Regions from separate parts of the Saccharopolyspora sp. NPDC049426 genome, predicted to be linked through region 3. Evidence: riboswitches for the same ligand, from Rfam matches in the RefSeq annotation. Region 3 holds a riboswitch; each other region holds the start of a gene.

The links. Region 3 has a riboswitch for thiamine pyrophosphate ahead of AB0J78_RS26845 (cytosine permease). Riboswitches for the same ligand answer to the same signal wherever they lie in the genome.
Region 1: it holds a riboswitch for thiamine pyrophosphate, as region 3 does, so the genes downstream of both, thiO (glycine oxidase ThiO) here and AB0J78_RS26845 (cytosine permease) in region 3, are expected to answer to the same signal.
Region 2: it holds a riboswitch for thiamine pyrophosphate, as region 3 does, so the genes downstream of both, thiD (bifunctional hydroxymethylpyrimidine kinase/phosphomethylpyrimidine kinase) here and AB0J78_RS26845 (cytosine permease) in region 3, are expected to answer to the same signal.

Annotation. Positions count from the first base shown of each region.
Region 1 covers NZ_JBFAPZ010000013.1:61,053-67,621, forward strand. The annotation lists gene AB0J78_RS25915 (FUSC family protein) at 1-1,320, shown strand, start outside; gene AB0J78_RS25920 (thiazole synthase) at 1,520-2,284, opposite strand; gene thiS (sulfur carrier protein ThiS) at 2,287-2,487, opposite strand; gene thiO (glycine oxidase ThiO) at 2,484-3,602, opposite strand; TPP riboswitch at 3,594-3,701, opposite strand; gene thiE (thiamine phosphate synthase) at 3,871-4,542, shown strand; gene AB0J78_RS25940 (S1 family peptidase) at 4,620-5,744, opposite strand; gene AB0J78_RS25945 (hypothetical protein) at 5,911-6,569, opposite strand, start outside.
Region 2 covers NZ_JBFAPZ010000017.1:134,676-141,244, reverse strand. The annotation lists gene AB0J78_RS29495 (hypothetical protein) at 134-331, opposite strand; gene AB0J78_RS29490 (hypothetical protein) at 571-1,311, opposite strand; gene AB0J78_RS29485 (biotin/lipoyl-containing protein) at 1,484-1,720, shown strand; TPP riboswitch at 1,762-1,854, shown strand; gene thiD (bifunctional hydroxymethylpyrimidine kinase/phosphomethylpyrimidine kinase) at 1,842-2,639, shown strand; gene tenA (thiaminase II) at 2,757-3,467, shown strand; gene AB0J78_RS29470 (hypothetical protein) at 3,692-3,961, shown strand; gene AB0J78_RS29465 (polysaccharide pyruvyl transferase family protein) at 3,952-5,070, opposite strand; gene AB0J78_RS29460 (hypothetical protein) at 5,171-5,554, opposite strand; gene AB0J78_RS29455 (hypothetical protein) at 5,576-6,514, opposite strand.
Region 3 covers NZ_JBFAPZ010000014.1:58,614-65,182, reverse strand. The annotation lists gene larE (ATP-dependent sacrificial sulfur transferase LarE) at 1-718, opposite strand, end outside; gene AB0J78_RS26850 (helicase HerA-like domain-containing protein) at 960-2,477, shown strand; TPP riboswitch at 2,514-2,627, shown strand; gene AB0J78_RS26845 (cytosine permease) at 2,618-3,946, shown strand; gene AB0J78_RS26840 (family 2 encapsulin nanocompartment cargo protein polyprenyl transferase) at 4,163-5,206, opposite strand; gene AB0J78_RS26835 (family 2B encapsulin nanocompartment shell protein) at 5,223-6,569, opposite strand, start outside.

The sequences.
Region 1 (6,569 bases), on a different contig from region 3:
CGCGAGACGCTGCTCGCGCAGGCTCAGCAGAGCGACCGGATCGAGGCCGAACGGCTCCGCGAGATCGTCGCCGAGGCCGACCAGGTCGCCGCCGAGCTCGCCCGCGCGATCCGCTCCCGCGCCTGCACCGGGCTGCCGATGGCCGCCCGCCGCGACCCCGCCCAGGCCGTCATCGCCCGGGGCGGGCGGCAGGACGTGCCCGACGCCGTCGGCGGCGTGAACCAGGGCCTGGACCGGATCCGCGCCGCCGTGGTCAGCCGCGACGAGAGCCCGGTGCCGCCCGCCGAGGACGGCGCCCTGCGGGAACGGCTGCTGGGCGCGGTGCGCGCCCACCTGTCGTTCCGGTCCTCGCTGTTCCGGCACGCGCTGCGCTGCACGCTGGCGGTCGCGGTCGGCATGGTGATCGTGCTGCTGCTGCGCGACCCGTCGGCGTCGAGCCTGCTGCTCGCGCTGTACGTGGTGCTGGCTCCCGCGGCCCGCGACAGCATGACCGGCGCGCTGGAACGCACAGGTGGCGCGGTGCTGGGCGTGACCGCCCTGGCCATCCTGATCACCCTGCTGCCGGGCGCCTACCTGCTGGTCCCGCTGGTCATCGGCGGGATGCTGCTGAACATGCCGAGGCTGCGCGCCGAGTACCAGGTGGTGCTGGGCTGCCTGATCGTGATCACCGTGGTGGATCAGGCGATGGCGCTGGACCGCCCGCTGGTCAACGTCGGGATCAGCTTCGCCGCCAACACGGCCGTGGGCGCGGCGATCGCGCTGATCGTCGGCTACGTGAGCTACCTGGTGCTGCCGAGCAGCATCGTCCCGGACGTGCGCGGCGCGGTCCGCTCCACCGTCTGGTCCGTCTCGGAGCTGCTGCGCAGCGTCCGGGCCTCCGGCCAGGGCGCCGATCTCCCGACGGCGCTGCAGGCGGCGAACGTGCTGGCGCTGCGCCGCACCCAGGACCTGCTGGGCATGCCCGCGCTGCTGGACGGCACCGGCGAGGAGACCGACGACAACCACGCCACCCGCGCCGCGGCGATCGCGCTCGACGCGCTCCGCCAGGACGTCGCCACGCTGGCCTTCCGCCCCGCCGAGGAGCGCAAGGTCGCGGTCCCGGCGCTGCGCGCGGTCGACGACCTGCTGGGCGGCAAGGCCACGGCGAAGATCCCCGACATCCCGGCGGGCGGCGCCCCGGCCTCGGAGCTCCTGGCGAGCTCGCTGGTCGAGAACGCCCTCCACGCCCGCCAGGCCATCGACCGGACCTTCGGCTACGACAACCCCTGGAAGAGCTACACGATCAGCTTCGTCCGCCCCGAACGCCTCCACATCCGCTGAGGCCGGGTTTTTCGAATTTCGCGCGAAATTCGAACGCCGACGTTCCGACTCGAATTTCGCGCGAAATTCGAATACGGCCCGAAACTTCGGGCTTTGACCTGGGAAGACACGCCCGGGCGCGGGGGCCCGTTCGAATTTCGCGCGAAGTTCGAAGGCTGCGCCCGGGCTCGGGAGTGCTGTCGGGGTGGGTGTAGGGGTGTCAGCCCATCGGGGTGCCGGGGCTTGAGGCTTGGGCCCAGAAGCGTTGGGCGATTCTTCCCGCTTGCGAGGCCAGGCGGCCCGCTTCGACGGCGCTGCGCATCGCCGTGGCCATGCGCTCGGGGTCCTGGGCGCGGGTGACGGCGGTGGCCAGGAGGACCGCCGAGCAGCCGAGCTCCATCGCCAGGGCCGCGTCGGAGGCCGTGCCGATGCCCGCGTCGAGGACGATCGGGACGGTGGCGCGGGAGACGATCATCTCGATGTTGTGCGGGTTGCGGATGCCCAGTCCGGTGCCGATCGGCGAGCCCAGCGGCATGACCGCCGCGCAACCGACCTCCTCCAGCTTCAGCGCCAGGACCGGGTCGTCGTTGGTGTAGGCCAGGACGACGAAACCCTGGTCCACCAGCTGCTCCGCCGCGTCCATGAGCTCGATCGGGTCGGGCAGGAGGGTGTCCTCGTCGGCCACCACCTCCAGCTTGACCCAGTTGGTCCCCAGGGCTTCGCGGGCGAGCTGCGCGGTGAGCACCGCTTCGGCCGCGGTGCGGCAGCCCGCGGTGTTGGGCAGCGCCTCGATGCCGAGCTTGCGCAGCAGGTCGAGGACACCGGTGCCGCCACCTGCGTCGGCGCGGCGCATCGCGACGGTCGTCAGCTCGGTTCCGGAGGCGATCAGCGCGCGCTCCAGCACGGCGAGGTTGTTCGCCCCGCCGGTCCCGGTGATCAGGCGCGAACCGAACTCGCGGCCGGCGATCAGCAATGGGTCGTCCACGGTCACCCTCCTTGCACTGCGGTGAGGACTTCGATGGTGGCGTCGGCGTGCAGCGCCGTGGCGGGCCACGACGCGCGCGGCACCACCGCGCCGTCCAGCGCCACGGCCACGCCTCGTTCCGGCACGCCGAAGTCGTCCAGCACTGACGCGAGGGTGGCGCCCGCGGCGACCTCCCGCGCGTCGCCGTTGATCACGACGTTCACTGCTGTCCTCCCAAACGGCTCGGATCGGTGGCCTTGATCAGCGGTTCCGGTTCTTCGCCGCGCAGCAGCGCCAGCACGGCGTCGACGGTGACCGGCGTGAGCAGGAACCCGCCTCGGTGGTGCCCGGTGGCGGCGAGCACTCCCGGCTCCAGCCAGCCGATCACCGGCAGGTTGTCGGTGGTGCTCGGGCGCAGCCCGGCGGTGGCCTCGACCAGCGCGTACTCGGCGATGCCCGGCATCACGGTCTCGGCGTTGGCGAGCAGGTCGCGGACGCCCCCGACGGTGACCTCGGTGTCGAAGCCGACCTCGTGCTGGGTGGCGCCGAGCACCACTCCCCCGTCGTCGCGCGGCACCAGGTAGCAGGGCCTGCCGCGCACCGGGCCGCGCACGGTGCGGGTCGGCGGTGGCAGCGCGGTGGCGCGTCGCCGCAGCCGCAGGATCTCGCCCTTGACCGGGCGGATCCGGTCGGCGAGCGCCGGGTGCAGCGAACCCGAGTGCGCACCTGCGGAGATCACCGCGACATCGCACTCCACAGTGGACTCGGCGAGCTCGACCGCGCCCTGCCGGACCGCCTCGGCGCGTTCGGCGATGAACTCCACGCCCGCGGCTTCCGCCGCCGCCCGCAGCGCGGTCAGCGCGAGCCGGTTGTCCACCGCGAGATCACCGGGCACTTCCAGACCACCGCGTACCGCGGGACCCAACGAGGGCTCTCGCCTGCGCAGTTCGCGGCCCGTCAGCCGAGTGACGCTGCGGCCCAGTCCGGCCAGGTATCCGGCGACGTTGTCGAGCTCTTCGCGGTCGGCGCCGTCGACGCCGAACATCAGCGTTCCCTCGGTGCGCAGCCCGGACGGCAGACCGGCCGCGCGGCTGAGCTCGTCGGCGAAGTCCGGCCAGCGGTTCAGCGACGTCGAGCCCAGTTCGAGGAGTTCTTCCTCGCCGGGCCAGGCCTCGGCGAGAGGTGCGAGCATCCCGCCCGCGACGTACGAGGCACCCGAGGCGGGGGCCGGATCGACCAGGCTCACCCGGTTGCCGGCCGCGGCAGCGCGCCAAGCCACCGACAGGCCGACGACTCCGCCGCCCACCACGACGACATGATCGGTTCGTTTCTCAGACAACTCCACGCTCCCTGCGCCGGCATGACCCGGATCAGGTTCGACGGTCGGAGCCCTGCGCTCCCTCTCAGCCCGGTCCGCCGGGCTCCCGTGCTCACCGCCATCCACAGTACCCGCCCGCAGATCGCAACGTCAGCGCCTGGTACGGGATCTCTTGAGGGGGATCACCCCGCTCAGCGGCGCGGGAGGCGCTGCCCGTTGCGGTGCGAGCTGAGTCCCTCACCTGAAACAGCGGCTACGCCGCATTTTCGCAACGGCTAGGGTGGGGGACATGCCTGGATTGGACGGCTTCGGGATTCGCGCGCGCCTCGCCGAGGCGAAGTTGTACCTGTGCACCGACGCTCGCAGCGAGCGAGGTGACCTCGCGGAGTTCGCCGACGCCGCGCTCGCCGGAGGTGTCGACATCATCCAGCTGCGCGACAAGGGCCCGGGCGGCGCTCCGCTGGAGGCCCGCCACGAGCTCGCCGCGCTGGAGGTGCTGGCCGAGGCCTGCGTGCGGCACGGCGCCCTGCTGGCGGTCAACGACCGCGCGGACGTCGCGATGGCGGCGGAGGCCGATGTCCTGCACCTGGGCCAGGACGACCTGCCGGTGGACATCGCCCGCCGCGTGGTCGGCGACCAGGTGGTAATCGGCCGCTCCACGCACGACATCGCCCAGGCCGACTCGGCGGCGACCGAGCCGGGCGTGGACTACTTCTGCACCGGACCGGTGTGGACGACCCCGACCAAGCCCGGCCGTCCCGCCGCGGGCATCGACCTGGTCCGGCACACCGCCGAGCACCGGGGGCACGGCCGTCCGTGGTTCGCCATCGGCGGCATCGGCCCGGAGAACCTCGACGAGGCCATCGAGGCGGGTGCCGAGCGCATCGTGGTGGTCCGCGCGATCACCGCCGCCGACGACCCCGAAGCCGCCGCCCGCGACCTCCGGGCACGGCTCGCCTGACCTGACGACGAACGACCCCCGGGAATCCCGGGGGTCGTCGTGCGTGAAGTGGTGTCAGCGGGAGCCGCTGTCACAGATCACTGGGTCAGCAGGGAGACGCCGTAGGCCGAGAGGGCCTCGTTGACCGGCTGGAAGTAGGTCGTGCCACCGCTGGTGCAGTCGCCCGAGCCACCCGAGGTCATGCCCTGGGCCTGGTCGCCCGAGATGAACGAGCCACCGGAGTCGCCCGGCTCGGCGCAGACGTCGGTGCGGGTCAGGCCCTCGACGGTGCCCTGCTCGTACTGAACGGACTGGTTCTTGGCCTCCAGCGTGCCGCAGTGCCAGCCGGTGGTGGAACCGGAGCGGCAGATCGACGCGCCCTCCGAGGCCTCCGTGGAACCGGCCACGGCAACCGTGCCGCCGTTGTAATCGTTCACCGCGGCCTGCGGGCTGTCGTCGGTGCCGACGGAGATGAAGGAGTGGTCATCACCGGGGAAGGACGAGCCCTCGAAGGTGCCGCTGGGCTCGGTGGTGGTGTCGCCGGTGCCGCCGCAGTGGCCGGCGGAGACGAACCCGCCCTCCACGGCGAAACCGACGGAGCAGCGAGCGCCGCTGCCGATGTAGTAAGCGTTGCCGCCCACCACGTCCATCAGCGTCCGGGGCTGCTCCTGCGACTCGACGACCTTCACGGCCTCGGCGGGCACGCCCGCGTCCTGCGCGAACTGCGCGGCCTCGGCCGCGGCACCCGGCTTGGCGGTGACGACGACGGCGTTCTGCTTGTTGCTCGCGTACCAGCCGGTGACGCTCTTCGGCGCCTGGGCCTTGCCCGCGTTGAGACCGTCGACGACCCCGTTGAGCTGCTTCGTGCTGAAGGCGACCTGGCGGACCTCGGCACCGGCGGCGCGGACCTGCTCGGAGCGGGCCGCGCCGGTCACGCCGACGACGAGCTTGCCGGTGGCGGAGTCGAAGTAGGCACCGCCGAAGGAGTCGGCCAACGCGCCGCGCAGGGTGCTCTCGGTGCGCTGAGCGGCGGATTCGAGCTGAAGCCGACCGAGGGCCTGCTGCTCGGTGAGGCCGAGGTCGCGCTGCATCGCCTGGAGCAGCGTGCCCGCCACCGGGACGGCGGTGGGTGCGGTGGCGGTGGCCGGCATGGTCAGCGCGGCGACCGTGCCCGCGGTGACCAGAACGGTCCCGGCGATGCGAGCCGCGAGTCTACGTTTCATCTCGTGTCTCCCTTGTAATGACCTGATCTCTCAAGGCCCCGTCGCCGGTCCAGTATCAGATTTTCTCAGGGGAATCACATCCAGCTTTTAGCGCAATGTGCGGAAAACAACTCCGATTGTTCCTTGATCAGCACCGGAATCAGGATCATTTCACCGTTTTTCGCAGTTATCGGAGCGGCAGTCCTGGAGCGATCGACTCGGAGGTCGGTTCGGTGGTCGAGGATTGCGTTGTGGGCGAACCGGTTTCGCTCGGCTGCTGCGTCGGCGGCCCGCTCGGGGCGGGTGGCTGCGAGCTGGTCGGCGGAGCGGATGGTTCCGGCGACGGCGTCTCGCTGGTCGGCGCCGGTTCGCTGGTCGTGGGCGCGACGGGCGCGGTCTTGACCGGAGCTCGCGGCGCAGGCTGGAACACCTTCCCGAGCGTCGTGCCGTCACCGCCCGACAGCGGGCGGCCGGTGAGTCCCTCGAAGCCGGTCACCAGCAGCATGCTCACCGCGAACACCGCCGCGCAGGTCGCGCCGACCAGGGTCCAGCGTCCCCACCTGCGGCGCGGCACCGGCGGGGAGAGCACGGCCCGGGTGCCGGAGCTCTCGGCGGAGGACTCCTCGACGGCTTCGCCACCCGGCCACTGCAAGCCCGTGACCTGGATCTTCCGGGTCGCTTCCTCGGTGCCCGTGACCTGGGCGGACTGGGTTCGGCGCTGCCGCAGCACCGAGGCGCGCGCGGCGGCGACCACCGCCTTCTCCCTGGTCTTCTCGATCGACCGCTGGTAGAGCGCGCCGCCGATCGTGATGATCACGCTGGTCAGGCCCGCGCCCACGACGGTTC
Region 2 (6,569 bases), on a different contig from region 3:
ATCCCGGTTCCGCGATCGCGCGAGAGCCCAACGGCTCCCCTCCTGAAGGCCCTCGCCAGGCGCGCTGGCGAAAGTTAGACGGCGCGGCGGGGAAGGGGGGAGCCTCTCTCCCGCCGCGCCGACCCCCAGGGTCCTAGTCGACGTCGGCGGCGGTGACCACCGCGTCGCGCAGGGCCGCGCGCAAGCGGCCGACCTCCAGCGGTGAGAGCACCGCCGTCTCCCCAGGCGGCGCGACGATGACGACCCGGCCGTGGTTGACGAACACCGACATGTCTCGTCGCCGTCCGGCGACGTCGCGGCAACTGACGTGCCACTCCTGGTTGGACCCCACAGTCCCAGCCTCCCTGTGCCGATCCGCTTGGTGCGGTGAAGCCGCGCAGCGCGCGCTCCTGGTGGAGGGACGCACCGATCCGAGGGGCGTGACGGCGTTTCGCCGAAACAACGGGAAAGTGTGCGCGGTCACGGCCGGGTTCGCGGGCCCGAACGCAGCTCAGGGGCGACCCCCACAACCGGGAATCGCCCCTGAGCGAACGCTGTTAGCCGACGACACTCGTCCGGCCCAAGAAACCGTCAGACCGGGCGTACCTTCAGCCCGGCGGGCTCGGCGGAGAGCACGACCGCGCCTTCGAAGTCGGCGATCGGGAGCTCGTCGCGCACCAGGCGGTGCGGCGCGTCGGACGCCTCGATCCGGATCTTGCCGGTGCTGATCGACCGCTCGTCCTGCTCCTGGCCGCCGAACTGCACGCTGAGCTGGTCGCCGGTCACGGTGGCGGTCAGCCAGCCGCCGTCGATGACCTGCTCGGTGTCGTCGAAGGAGACGGTCAGCCGGCCTTCGGCGGGCTTGTCGCCGCGCACCGCGACGTGCGAGAGCGCGACGTCGCGCTTGCCGGACTCCTCGCCGGCCAGGGCGATGACATCCCGGCTGACCTCGTCACCCGGCTCGGTGCCGGGCTTGGGGGTCAGCACCGGTGCGCGCAGCTGCGCGGCGAGCCGGTAGGGCTGCCACGAACCGGCGCCGATCAGGTTGACCACGGCGCTGACCGCCACGTCGGCCAGCAACCGGTCGCTGCCCGGGGCGGGCGTGACCTCGATCGCGGGCACGTCGCGCCGGGCCAGCAGATCGCGCAGTGCCTTGGCGCGCTGACGGCTGTTGCGGTCAAAACCGCGGGTGATCGCCACCGTCCCCGATCCGGCGGCCGCGACGGCGGCCTCGGTCAGGTCCGCTAGCGGCGCCCAGATCTGCGCGGGGTCCTGTTCAGAACGCTGCCGGCGCGAGCGGGCGAAGCCTGGGGCATCGGTCGTGGTTTCCATCGCCCTCCACTTTAGTCGGCTGCGGAGGATGACCTTGCCTTCCGGTGGGGGCTTTCACGGTGTGAAATCGATCGCGGTCGCACTGCTCCATCGGGGTGGCTTTTCCCTCCGCTGGGCTCATCCGCTGCGGCATTCGTCGCATTCTTGCGGTTCTTGGAAGCCGGGGGTTGGGATGACCGATCTTCACCTGCCGGGTGAGCGCACGGGCCCGGCCCGCTGGCGGCTGGTGCGCTGGCTGGCCTCCGACGGGAGCGGGGTCCGAGCGGGGCAGCCGCTGGCCGAGCTGCGTCCCGCGGAGGCCGACGGCGCCGCGATCCGGGTGTCGGCGCTGGCAACGGGAACCCTGTGGCACCAGGTGAAGCGGGGCGAAGTGCTCCACGTCGGCCAGGTGATCGGGTTGATCGAGTGAACCGCGCGGACCGGGGGCTTGCCCTGGGTTGTTAGGTTGGTGGCAGTGACGCGGGGTGCCCTGCCAGGGCTGAGAACAGACCCGTTGAACCTGACCTAGCTCGTACTAGCGGAGGGACGTCATGGCTCCCAATGTGCTGACCATCGCCGGGACCGACCCCAGCGGTGGCGCCGGTATCCAGGCAGATCTCAAGGCGTTCTCGGCCAACGGCGCCTACGGCATGTCGGTGATCACCGCGCTGGTCGCGCAGACCACCACCGGGGTGAGCCGGGTGCAGGAGGTCCCGCCGGACTTCATCACCGACCAGCTGGTGACGCTGCTCGACGACGTCCGGGTGGACGCCGTCAAGATCGGCATGCTCGCCAACGCCGAGGTCATCCGCGCGGTCACGGCCGTGCTGGAGCGCTACTCGCCTCGGTTCGTCGTGCTCGATCCGGTCATGGTCGCCAAGAGCGGTGACCGGCTCCTCGCGCCGGAGGCCGTCGGTGCGCTGCGCGATGAGCTGCTGCCGAGGGTGGACCTGATCACGCCGAACCTGCCGGAGGCGGCCGACCTGCTCGGCGAAGCCGAGATCGGCGGTCCCGATGAGATGCCCGCGCAGGCCGAGCGGCTGGCCGCGCTCGGCGCCAAGCAGGTGCTGCTCAAGGGCGGGCACCTCAGCGGCGAGTCGAGCGTCGACCTGCTCTACGGCGACGGGCTGGCGGAGTTCCTCAGCAGCGAGCGGGTGGCCACCACCAACGATCACGGCACCGGGTGCACGCTCTCGGCGGCGATCGCGGCGCTGCGCCCGCAGCGCGCGGACTGGCTGTCGGCCGTCCGCGAGGCCAAGCAGTACCTCACCGAGGCCCTGCGCGCCTCGGAGCGCCTGGACGTCGGCCGCGGCCACGGTCCGGTGCACCACTTCCACCACTGGTGGTGAGCGGCAGAGGGCAGTTCTGGTCCGAACAGTCCGAGCTTCGATCATGAACGGTTCGGACCAGAACCGCCCGCCGCTGCGCCACCGAATTCGCGATTCCGACTTCTGTGAGGGGTTCTCATGAGCACGTTGCCCGCTCCGCCCGCCGGAGGGTTCTGCGCCCAGGCGTGGGAGCGCACCGCCGGATTGCAGCAGGCGATCGTGGACCACCCGTTCAACAAGGCGCTGGCGGACGGCAGCCTGGAACGGGACGTCTTCGCCTTCTACATCGTTCAGGACGCGCGATACCTGGTCGGCTTCGCGCAGGCGCTGTCAGCCGCGGCGACCAGGGCCGATGACGCCGCCGACGCGGCGTTCCTCGCCGGGGCCGCGCAGGGCGCGCTGGTGGAGGAGCGGCGGCTGCACGCCGGTTACGTCGCCGAGTTCGGCCTGACCGACGAGGAGATCTCCGGTGTGGACACCTCGCCGTCGTGCCTGGCTTACACGTCCTACCTGCGCTCCTGCGCGCTGACCGAGTCGTACCCGGTGCTGCTGGCCGCGATCCTGCCGTGCTTCTGGGTGTACCAGTACGTCGGCAGCAAGATCCTCGACGCCACCGGCGACATCGAGGGTCACCCCTACAAGGCGTGGATCACCACCTACGCAGACGACGAGTTCGCCGAGGCCGTGCTGGCCGCCCGGGAGCTGGTCGACAAGGTCGCGGCGCGCTCGGACGACGCGACGCGCGAGCAGATGTTCGCCGCGTTCACCCGGGCGACCGAGTACGAGTGGGTGTTCTGGAACGGCGCGTGGGTCAAGGAAACCTGGCCCACCGCGAAATTCCTTGCGTGACAAGGGTTTCGCGTTTCGAGAACACCGATGACGGCTCGCCGGTAGTGGCGGGCCGTCATCCGTTTCGGGCTGCACCACAGCGTGATTCATCATGTGATGCGTGACACAATCTTGTGGTGTTAACGAAGTGGCTCGCACAACGACATGCTGGGCGAGCCCCCTGTCCTAGCAGGGCGTTTGTGAGTGGCGGAATCTTCCGCGGGCGTGGATGGAGTTCTGGGGCAATGTCTTCACTTCTGATCGTTTTTCTCGGGATGTCGATCCCGATCCTGGCCGCCGCGCCGTTCTACATCGCTGACCGTCGCGGGGACGGTCGCGAGACCCCCGAGTCCGCGCAGCTGCTTCCCGGCATCGAGGCGCCCCAGATCTGGCCGCAGTCGGCGGTCGAGCCCGAGGTCCCGGAGTGCGAGATCCCCGAGTCGCGCACCCCGGAGGAGACCAACGCGCTCGCCGACACCGTGCGAATCGAGCAGGACCGGGTCCCTCAGCCGTAAATCGCCTTCGCCAGCGCCGCCTTGCGCTGCTGCAACTCGCGCAGCGCGGCGGAGCTGAAGCCACCGGCGCTGGGGCTCGACGGAATCTGCAGGCCCTCGCTCAGCTCCCAGCCGGAACCGCGGTCGATCAACGACCGGTGCTTGTTGGTGTAGTACCCCGAGTTGATCGACACCGCGACCCCGCTCGCGCCCGCGGCTGCGGCCATCAGGTGCAGGTGGAACCGCGTCGACAGCCACCGCTGGCCGGGCTTGGCGGGCAGTCCGTCGCGCATGATCTCGTCGAACGCGTGGAACCGGGCGCCCGGCAGATCGTGCTCGACCAGCGAGAACACCTCGCGGTCAGCGCGCGGGATGCCCTCCACGAAGGCCACCTGCTCCGGCTCGACCCGCCACTCGCGCAGCGTGTCCAGCAGGAACCCGGCCAGCGCGGGCACCGACTCGTCGAGCAGATCCGACTGCATGCACACCACGACGTCGCGGAGATCGTCGTCGTCGGTGCGGAAGAGCCCGGGTTCGACGCCGAAGAACATGTCGTCACCGGTGACCGACGGTTCGATCAGCAGCGATGCCGACGGCTCGTCGCGGACGTCGACGACCTCGAACTGCTCGGCGAGGCTGCGCAGCAGCGGCTCGGCGCCCTCGGCGATCGGCGACAGGCCCTGCCCGGTCATCACCGCCCGGCCGCCGGAGCGGTGCGCGGCGGCCGCGGTGGCCGCGAGCAGGCCGATGTGGCGCGGCCAGATGCCGTTGATGAAGCCGCCGCCGATCACGTGGAACAGGTCCATCTGCGAGGCGAGGTCGATGCCGGAGACCCAGCGCGGCGCCAGCCCGGGGTTGTGGATCGCGTGCTGCACGAAGGCCGCGACCGACCACGGCTCGTCGTCGGGCGCCTCCCAGCACAAGCGCCAGAAGGTGTCGGTGAACTTGACGTTCGGGTGCAGGTGGGAGAGCAGCACGGAGCTGGGCCCGGGGTTGGGGGAGTCCAGCCAGACCTCGCTTTGGGGAGCCACCTTCGCCAGGTGCTTGAGCCAGGCCGCGGCGATCAGCTCGTCGCCGTAGTTGGGGTGGCCCGTCGTGGCGACGAGGTAGATCCGGGGCGGGTTCTTCACCGGGGAGACTCCAGCCGTAGGTTGCCAGGTTCGCCTTCGAACCTAGCAACCGGCAAAATGCCCGTACCAATGTCGCACCGCACGGGCCGGACGGCCGCGGTCAGCCGGCGTTGGTGATCTCCGCGCGGATGCGCTCCAGGCGCCGCTTGGTGCGGTTGAACCTGGCCCGGTAGCGGGCGTCGAAGATGTCGGTCGGCAGCTCCGGCATCTCCATCGGCTCCGGTTCGCGAGGCCTCGGCGCGGTCGCCTCGATCTTCACAGGCTGCGTGGCCTCGCCGTCACCTTCGCGGTCGGTCTTCTCGTCCGAGCCGCTCGCCTCCGGTGTGGTGGCGGAGTTCTCCGGGGCTGACGTCGCCCCCAGCGCGTGCTTGCCGTGCGGAGCGGTCGGCTTCGATTCGGTCGCCTTGCGCTGCGCCCGGTGGAGCAGCGGCCAGAACACCAGGGTGGCCACCGCGAGGCCGCAGACGAACATCAGCACCAGCATTTCCACGAGTCGCCTCCCTGATCAGTTCTGCCGCGCACTGGGAGCCTGCGGCGCTCCGTTGTTGGTGTGCTGCTGCTCGATGGGGATCGTGTAGGTCTGCACGTCGTCGCGCTGCTCGGGCAGCGTGACCTCCTGCAACCGGCTCTCTTCCGGCTCGACCGGGCCGTCGGGTTCCGGCGTCGTGGCGGTGTCGGTTTGGGCGCGCATGTTCGCGGCCGACTCGTCGAGCACCTGCTTGGCGTGGTCCATCGCCGCGAGCACCGAGGCCCGGAGCTCTTCCAGCCGCTGCCGCTCGACGCGGATCTCCTCCAGCGCCTCCAGCCGCATCTGCTCGGACTCGGCGTCCCACTGGCCGCACTGCCTGCGGGTTTCGGAGATCAGCGCGTCGGATTCCTCCTGCGCGTTGGCGATGACCCGCTTGTACTCGTTGCGGATCTCCTGGCGCAGCCGGTACTCGCGGCTGCGCTGCTCGCTGATCTTCTGCTCGTGCTCGCGCTGCAGCTTCGCGCGCCGGGACTCGACGTCGTTGACGAGGTCGGTGCACTCCTCGCGGAGTTCGTCGGCGGCGTGCTCGGCCTCGCTGATCAGCGCTCGTGCCTCGGTCTCCGCGGTGCCGCGGATGATCTCGGCCTGCCGCTTGGACTGATCGCGCAGGGTCTGCACCTCGTCCTCGGCGATCGCGAGCATGTTCTGCACCCGCTGGGAGGCGGCGGGCAGGCCCGTGTCGGAGGACTCGATGCTCTTGAGCCGCTGTTCGGATCGGTCCAGGCTCCTGCGGGTGTCGTCGCAGAGCGTGCGCAGGTCGTTGTTCAGCCGGACCGCTTCGTTGCGGTCGATGGTGACCATGCGCAGCTGATCTTCCAGGAGCTCGATGTGCTCGACGACCTGGTTGCGGCTGAAGCCGCGGACCTGGATGTCGAAACCCGGCCGGAGCGGCACGACTGCGTCGGCGTCATCCATGGGTGATCTCCTCTCCGGACGGTAGGCCCAATTCGCTAAATCGGAGAGTAGGGCG
Region 3 (6,569 bases):
GGCCCGCGGCGTCGAGCTCGGAGTGGTGCGCTGCCGCGCGGTCGATGTCCTCGGCGGGCACCTCCAGGCGCGCCACCGTGCCCTGACCGTGCGCGCGGACCCGGCACACCGGGAACCCCAGGGCGTGCACGGCTTCCTCCGCCCGCTCGATGCGGGCCAGCACCTCCGGGGTGACCGGATCGCCGTAGGCGACGCGGGAGGCCAGGCACGCTGCCGCCGGTTTGTCCGCAGTGGACAGACCCAGCTCGGCGCTGGCCTCGCGGACGTCGGCCTTGGTGAGCCCGGCGTCGACCATCGGCGCGATCGCGCCGCGCTGCGCCGCCGCGCGCTGACCCGGCCGGTGATCTCCCAGATCGTCCACATTGGTGCCCAGCGCGATGCTCGCGCCCATCGTCGCCGCCAGCGGCTCCACCGCGTCGAACAGCGCGGACTTGCAGTGGTAGCAGCGGTTCCCGTCGTTGGCGGCGTACTCGGGCCGGTCGGCCTCGTCGGTGCAGACCTCGACGTGGGCGAGGCCGTTCTCGCGGGCGAAGCGCTTGGCCCGCTTGCGCTCCTCGGCGGCCAGGCTCGGGGACACGGCGGTGACCGCGAGCATCCGCGCTCCCAGCTCCTGGTGCGCCACCACGGCCAGCAGCGCCGAGTCCACGCCGCCGGAGAACGCCACGACCAGGGAATCCTCGGTTCTGACGCGCGCCCGCAGGCGGTCCAATCCGGTCACGACGCACTCCTCACGCACGCTCGCTCACAGCCATGTGGTCCGACCAGACTCTAACTCCAACGAGCGACGCATCCCATGCCGTCGAAGGAGATCTTTCCGGTGGTCAACGAGCCTTTTGGTGGCTCGTTCGGGGTGCTAGTGCGGACGCGCCCGCATGTCCCTCGACCGAGTGGTGCTCCCCAGCTCGGCGGCCGGATCGACCTACCTTCCGAGGGGAACGTGCCGACGGGAGGAGACTGCGGTGACCGACAACGACGCCGCCCAGCAGATCGCGGCCGGATACAGCTCCGGCGGAGCCGCCGTCGACCTCGGGGCGGTGGTCATCGACAACGAGGCGGACGCCGCGGCCCAGGTGCGCATCCCGCTGGCCACGCTCAACCGGCACGGCCTGGTCGCAGGAGCGACCGGCACCGGAAAGACCAAAACGCTGCAGCTGCTCGCCGAACAGCTCTCCGACGCCGGGGTGCCCGTCGTGCTCGCCGACATCAAGGGCGACCTGTCCGGGCTCGCCCAGCCCGGCGAGGGCGGCGAGAAGCTCACCGCGCGTGCCCAGGACGTCGGCGACGACTGGGAAGCCGCGTCCTACCCGGTGCAGTTCCTCTCGCTGGGCACCGGCGGCCGCGGGGTGCCGATCCGGGCGTCGATCACCAGCTTCGGGCCGGTGCTGCTGGCCAAGGTGCTCGGGCTCAACGCCACCCAGGAATCCACCCTCGGGCTGATCTTCCACTGGGCCGATCAGCGCGGACTCGCGCTGCTGGACACCAAGGACCTGCGGTCGGTCATCCAGTACCTGACCAGCGACGAGGGCAAGCAAGACCTCAAGGGCATCGGTGGTGTCTCGGCCGCCAGCGCGGGGGTGATCCTGCGGGCCCTGTCGAACCTGGAGGCCCAGGGCGGGGACGAGTTCTTCGGCGAACCCGAGCTGGAAGTGGCCGACCTGCTCCGGCAGTCCGAGGGCAAGGGCGTGGTCAACCTGCTCGAGCTCGACGACGTGCAGACCAACCCGGTGCTGTTCTCCACGTTCCTGATGTGGTTGCTGGCCGAGCTCTTCGAGGAGATGCCCGAAGCCGGTGACCTGGACCGGCCGAAGCTGGTGTTCTTCTTCGACGAAGCGCACCTGCTTTTCAACGACGCCTCCAAGGCGTTCCTCGACCGCATCGAGCAGACCGTGAAGCTCATCCGCTCCAAGGGAGTCGGCGTCTTCTTCTGCACCCAGCTGCCCACCGACCTGCCCAACCCGGTGCTCTCGCAGCTGGGCGCCCGCGTCCAGCACGCGATCCGCGCCTTCACCCCCGAGGACCAGAAGGCGCTGTCCAAGACCGTCAAGACCTACCCGACCACCGAGCACTACCGGCTCGACGAGGCGCTGACCAGCCTCGGCATCGGGGAGGCGATCGTGACCGTGCTGTCGGAGACCGGAGCTCCGACACCGGTGGCCTGGACGCGGCTGCGCCCACCGCGCTCGCTGATGGGCACCATCGGCGAGGACGCGGTCCGCACCTCCGCCCAGTCCTCCGACCTGCACGCCAAGTACTCCGAGACGATCGATCGCGAGTCCGCCTACGAGAAGCTCGCCCAGAAGGTCGCCGAGCCGGCCGCTCCGGAAGGGCAGGTCCCGCAGCAGAAGGGTGCGCGCGAGGAAGCGGGGATGTTCCAGAAGGCGATGGAGAACCCCGCCGTGCGCTCGTTCTTCCGCTCCGCCGCCAGCGCCGTCGGTCGCGAGGTCACCCGCGGGCTTTTCGGCAACAGGAGGCGCTGACCGACCCCCTTCACTCGATCAGGTATGGTCTGCCCGACTTATCCACGCGGGAGCTCGGGCGGATCGGGCTGAGAGGGTGGCACGCAGCGCGCCACCGACCGCAGAACCTGTCCGGATAATGCCGGCGTAGGGAGCTGTCGATGGCGCTTGACGTCGAACGGTCCGAAGTTCCGAACACCCTGGACGAACCGGCCCCCAGAACGCTGGGCGTGCTCGACCAAGGAGCCTTCTGGGGCAACCTCGGCGTGAGCCTGCTCGGCTTCAGCGGTGCGCTCGCGGTGCTCGCGCCCGCCGGGGTGCCGCAGCTGTCCTTCGCGGCTGCGGTGACGGCCACCGTCGTCGGGACCGTGCTGGGCAGCCTGATGGTCGGCATCGCGGCCATCCCCGGTGCCCGCACGGGCGCACCGGCGATGATGCTGCTGCGCGGCCTGTTCGGCACCCGGCTGTCCTACGTGCCGACCGTGCTCAACATCCTCCAGCTGGTCGGCTGGGGGACCTTCGAACTGCTGGTGATCGCCCAGGGAACCGAGGCGCTGTTCGGTGGCGGACCGCAGTGGCTGTACGTGCTCATCGCCGGGGCCCTCACCACCGCGCTGACCTTGCGCCCCCTGGGCGCGCTGCGGTTGCTGCGCCGCTACGTGAGCATCGCGGTGCTCATCGCGATGGTCTACTTCTTCGTGCAGCTCCTGCGCCAGCCGTTGCCGCCGATGAACGACGGGTCCTGGGAGGGGTTCTGGCCGGGCGCCGACGCGGCGCTGGCCGTCGCGGTGTCCTGGCTGCCGGTCGCCTCGGACTACTCGCGGCACTCGCGGTCGGCGAGCGGCGCGTTCACCGCGGCGACCGTCGGCTACTCGGTCACCCAGATCGCCTGCTACCTGCTCGGTCTGCTCGGTCTGGCGCTGGTCGGGTTCGACGGGGACAAGGCGTTCGACCCGCTGCTGGCGGCGCCGCTGGGCGTCCTGTTCTTCGCGGTGCTGGTGCTGCGCGAGGTCGACCAGTCCTTCGCCGACACCTATTCGACCGCGGTGTCCATCCAGAACCTGCGTCCCAGCACGGATCGGCGGCTGCTGAGCCTGATCGTCGGTGTGGTCAGCACACTGGCCGCGCTGACGATGGACATCGAGCAGTTCTCCAACTTCCTGCTGCTGATCGGATCGGTGTTCGTGCCGATGTTCGGCGTGCTGGCGGTGGACTACTTCTACAACGCCCGCAACCGCGAGTGGGACGTCTCGGCGCAGGCCCCCTCCCGCTGGGGGATGCTGATCGCCTGGCTGCTGGGCTTCGCGACCTTCCAGCTGATCAACCCCGGCGAACTGGGCTGGTGGACCGAGTTGTGGACCGGCGCCCGCGAGGCCATCGGCTTCACCGTTCCGACCTGGATGAGCGCGGCCCTGACCTCGTTCGTCATCTCCGCGGTGGCCGCGGGCATCATCGGCCTGCTCGCCCGCAGCCGCCGGAAGGCCTCCTGAAAGCTGTTGAGGAATTGCTTCGCGTAGCGGTGCGGGTAGCAGAACCTGCGGCGGTGCTGGTTGAGTCCCGCACATGAAACAGCGGCTCCGCCGCATTCCTGAACAGCTCTTGGACCGGGTGGTTCGCGTCGAGGCGAACCACCCGGTGACCGGGGACGGCTCCAGCCAGGAGGGGCGGCGGTGGTGGCTGGAGCCGTCGTTTCCGGGCGCCGGGATTCAGTGGTCCCGGCGCGTCACCAGGTGGGCCAGTGCGGTGAGCGCTTCCGCCGCGTCCTCCTCCGGCTCCGCTCTGCGGAGATCAGTCAACGCCGCGGCGAGCAGTTCATCGGCCTGGGCCTGGCTCCACGCCCGCCCGCCGGCGAGCGTGACGAGCTCGGCGGCCTGGGCGAGCTCGCCGCTGACCAGCGGCTGCTCCCGGTAGTAGAGGGACGCCAGCCGCTGGCCCGCGCTGGAGCCCGAGGTCAGCGCGGAGACCACCGGCAACGTCTTCTTGCGGGTGCGCAGATCGGAGAACACCGGTTTGCCGGTCATCGCCGGATCGCCCCAGATCCCCAGCAGATCGTCGATGTGCTGGAACGCCAGTCCCAGCTTCTCGCCGAAGCTGCGCATCCTGGTGATCTGCTCCGGTGAGCCGCCGCCGTGCAGCGCGCCGAGCGCGCACGCGCACCCCAGCAGGGCACCCGTCTTGTCACGGGCCATCCGCTGGCACGCGGCGACGTCCACGTCGGCGCGCGTCTCGAACTCCAGGTCCGAGTTCTGCCCGTCGATGAGAGCGAGCGTCGCGCTGCTGAGCATCCGCACCGCGCTCGCCGCCTCCGGGTGCTGCGACGAGGCGAGCACATCGGCCGCCAGGGTGAGCAACGCGTCCCCGGCCAGGATCGCGGTGGCGTTGCCGAACACCGTCCACGCCGTCGGTCGATGTCGGCGCGTGACGTCGCCGTCCATCACGTCGTCGTGCAGCAACGAGAAGTTGTGCACCAATTCCACGGCCACCGCGGCGGGCACCGCGTCGGCCGGATCGCCACCGACGGCCGAGGCGCCGAGCAGCACCAAGGTCGGCCGCATCGCCTTGCCGCGGTCGGCGCGCACCGGGTTTCCGCGCTCGTCGAGCCACCCCAGGTGGTAGCCGGCGACCTGGCGCATCCGGTCCGAAAGCCGATCCACCGCCGCTCGCAGCGCCGGCTCGACCATGGTTCGGCTGCTGGTCAGCGCCTCGAAGGCCTGACCGGCACGGTTCTCGTCCTGCTCCAACGTCGTCATCGCGGGTTCCCTTCGCTCAGCGGGTTACTTCGACGTTCTCCAGGACGCCGAGCGCGTCCGGGACCAGCACCGCGGCGGAGAAGTAGGCGCTGACCAGGTAGGAGAGGACCGCCTGTTCGTTGATGCCCATGAAGCGCACCGAGAGCCCGGGCTCGTGCTCGCCGGAGATCCCGGTCTGGCGCAGCCCGACGACGCCGCTGTCGTCCTCGCCGGTGCGCATGCACAGGATCGAGGTGGTGCCCTTGCCGCTGATCGGGATCTTGTCGGTGGGCAGGATCGGCACGCCGCGCCAGGCCTGGACCGCGTGTCCCTCCACCTCGGTGGTCTGCGGGTACACGCCGCGCTTGTTGCACTCCCGGCCGAACGCGGCGATGGTGCGCGGATGCGCCAGGAAGAACCGCGACTTCCTGCGTCGTGAGAGCAGTTCGTCGAGGTCTTCCGGGGTGGGTGGCCCGGTGCGGGTGTGCAGCCGCTGCTGCAGGTCGGCGTTGTGCAGCAGGCCGAAGTCGCGGTTGTTGAGCAGTTCGTGCTCCTGACGCTCGCGCAGCGCCTCGACGGTGAGCCGGAGCTGTTGTTCGGTCTGGTTCATCGGCTGGTTGTAGAGATCGGCGACGCGGCTGTGCACGCGCAGCACGGTCTGGGCGACGCTGAGCTCGTACTCGCGCGGTGCGAGCTCGTAGTCGACGAACGTTCCGGGCAACGCGGTTTCGCCGGTATGTCCGGAAGCCAGCGCGATGTCGATCTCACCGCGCTTGTTGGTCGCAGGTGCCGGCGAGGCGTACTCGGCGGCCACGTGCGCGCGCAGCTCGTCGAACTGCCTGGTGACCTCGTGCAGCGCCACGCGGTCGAGGGTGAGCACGATGCAGGGCGTGACCGCGCGGTAGGTGCTGTCCCACGTGGACTGCGCGGTCGCCAGCACCTGGGAGCCGAAGAACCTGCCGCCTGCCAGCGTGTCGGTGACGGAGTCCTCGCCGTACTCGCCGGTGCGGATCTTGTCGACCTTGCCGTGCGCGATCAGCACCACCTCCGTCGCCGGGTTCCCGCGCACCGAGATCAGCTGGCCCGGCTCGTAGTGGCGCTGCACGAACCGGTCGGCGAGCGCGCTGAGCGCCGAATCGTCGTCGTAGCCGCGCAGCAGCGGCAGTTCGGTGAGTTCGCGGGGGATCACGCGCACCTGGTCGCCGTTGTTGGTGAAGTTGATCAGGCCGTCGCCGGAGGCGCAGGTCAGCCGCCGGCTGACCCGGTACGTGCCTGCCTCGATGTCGACCCACGGCAGCATCCTCAGCAACCAGCGCGAGGACTTGCCCTGCATCTGCGGCTGCGTCTTGGTGGTCGTGGAAAGCCTGCGCGCAGCCTGCGTGCC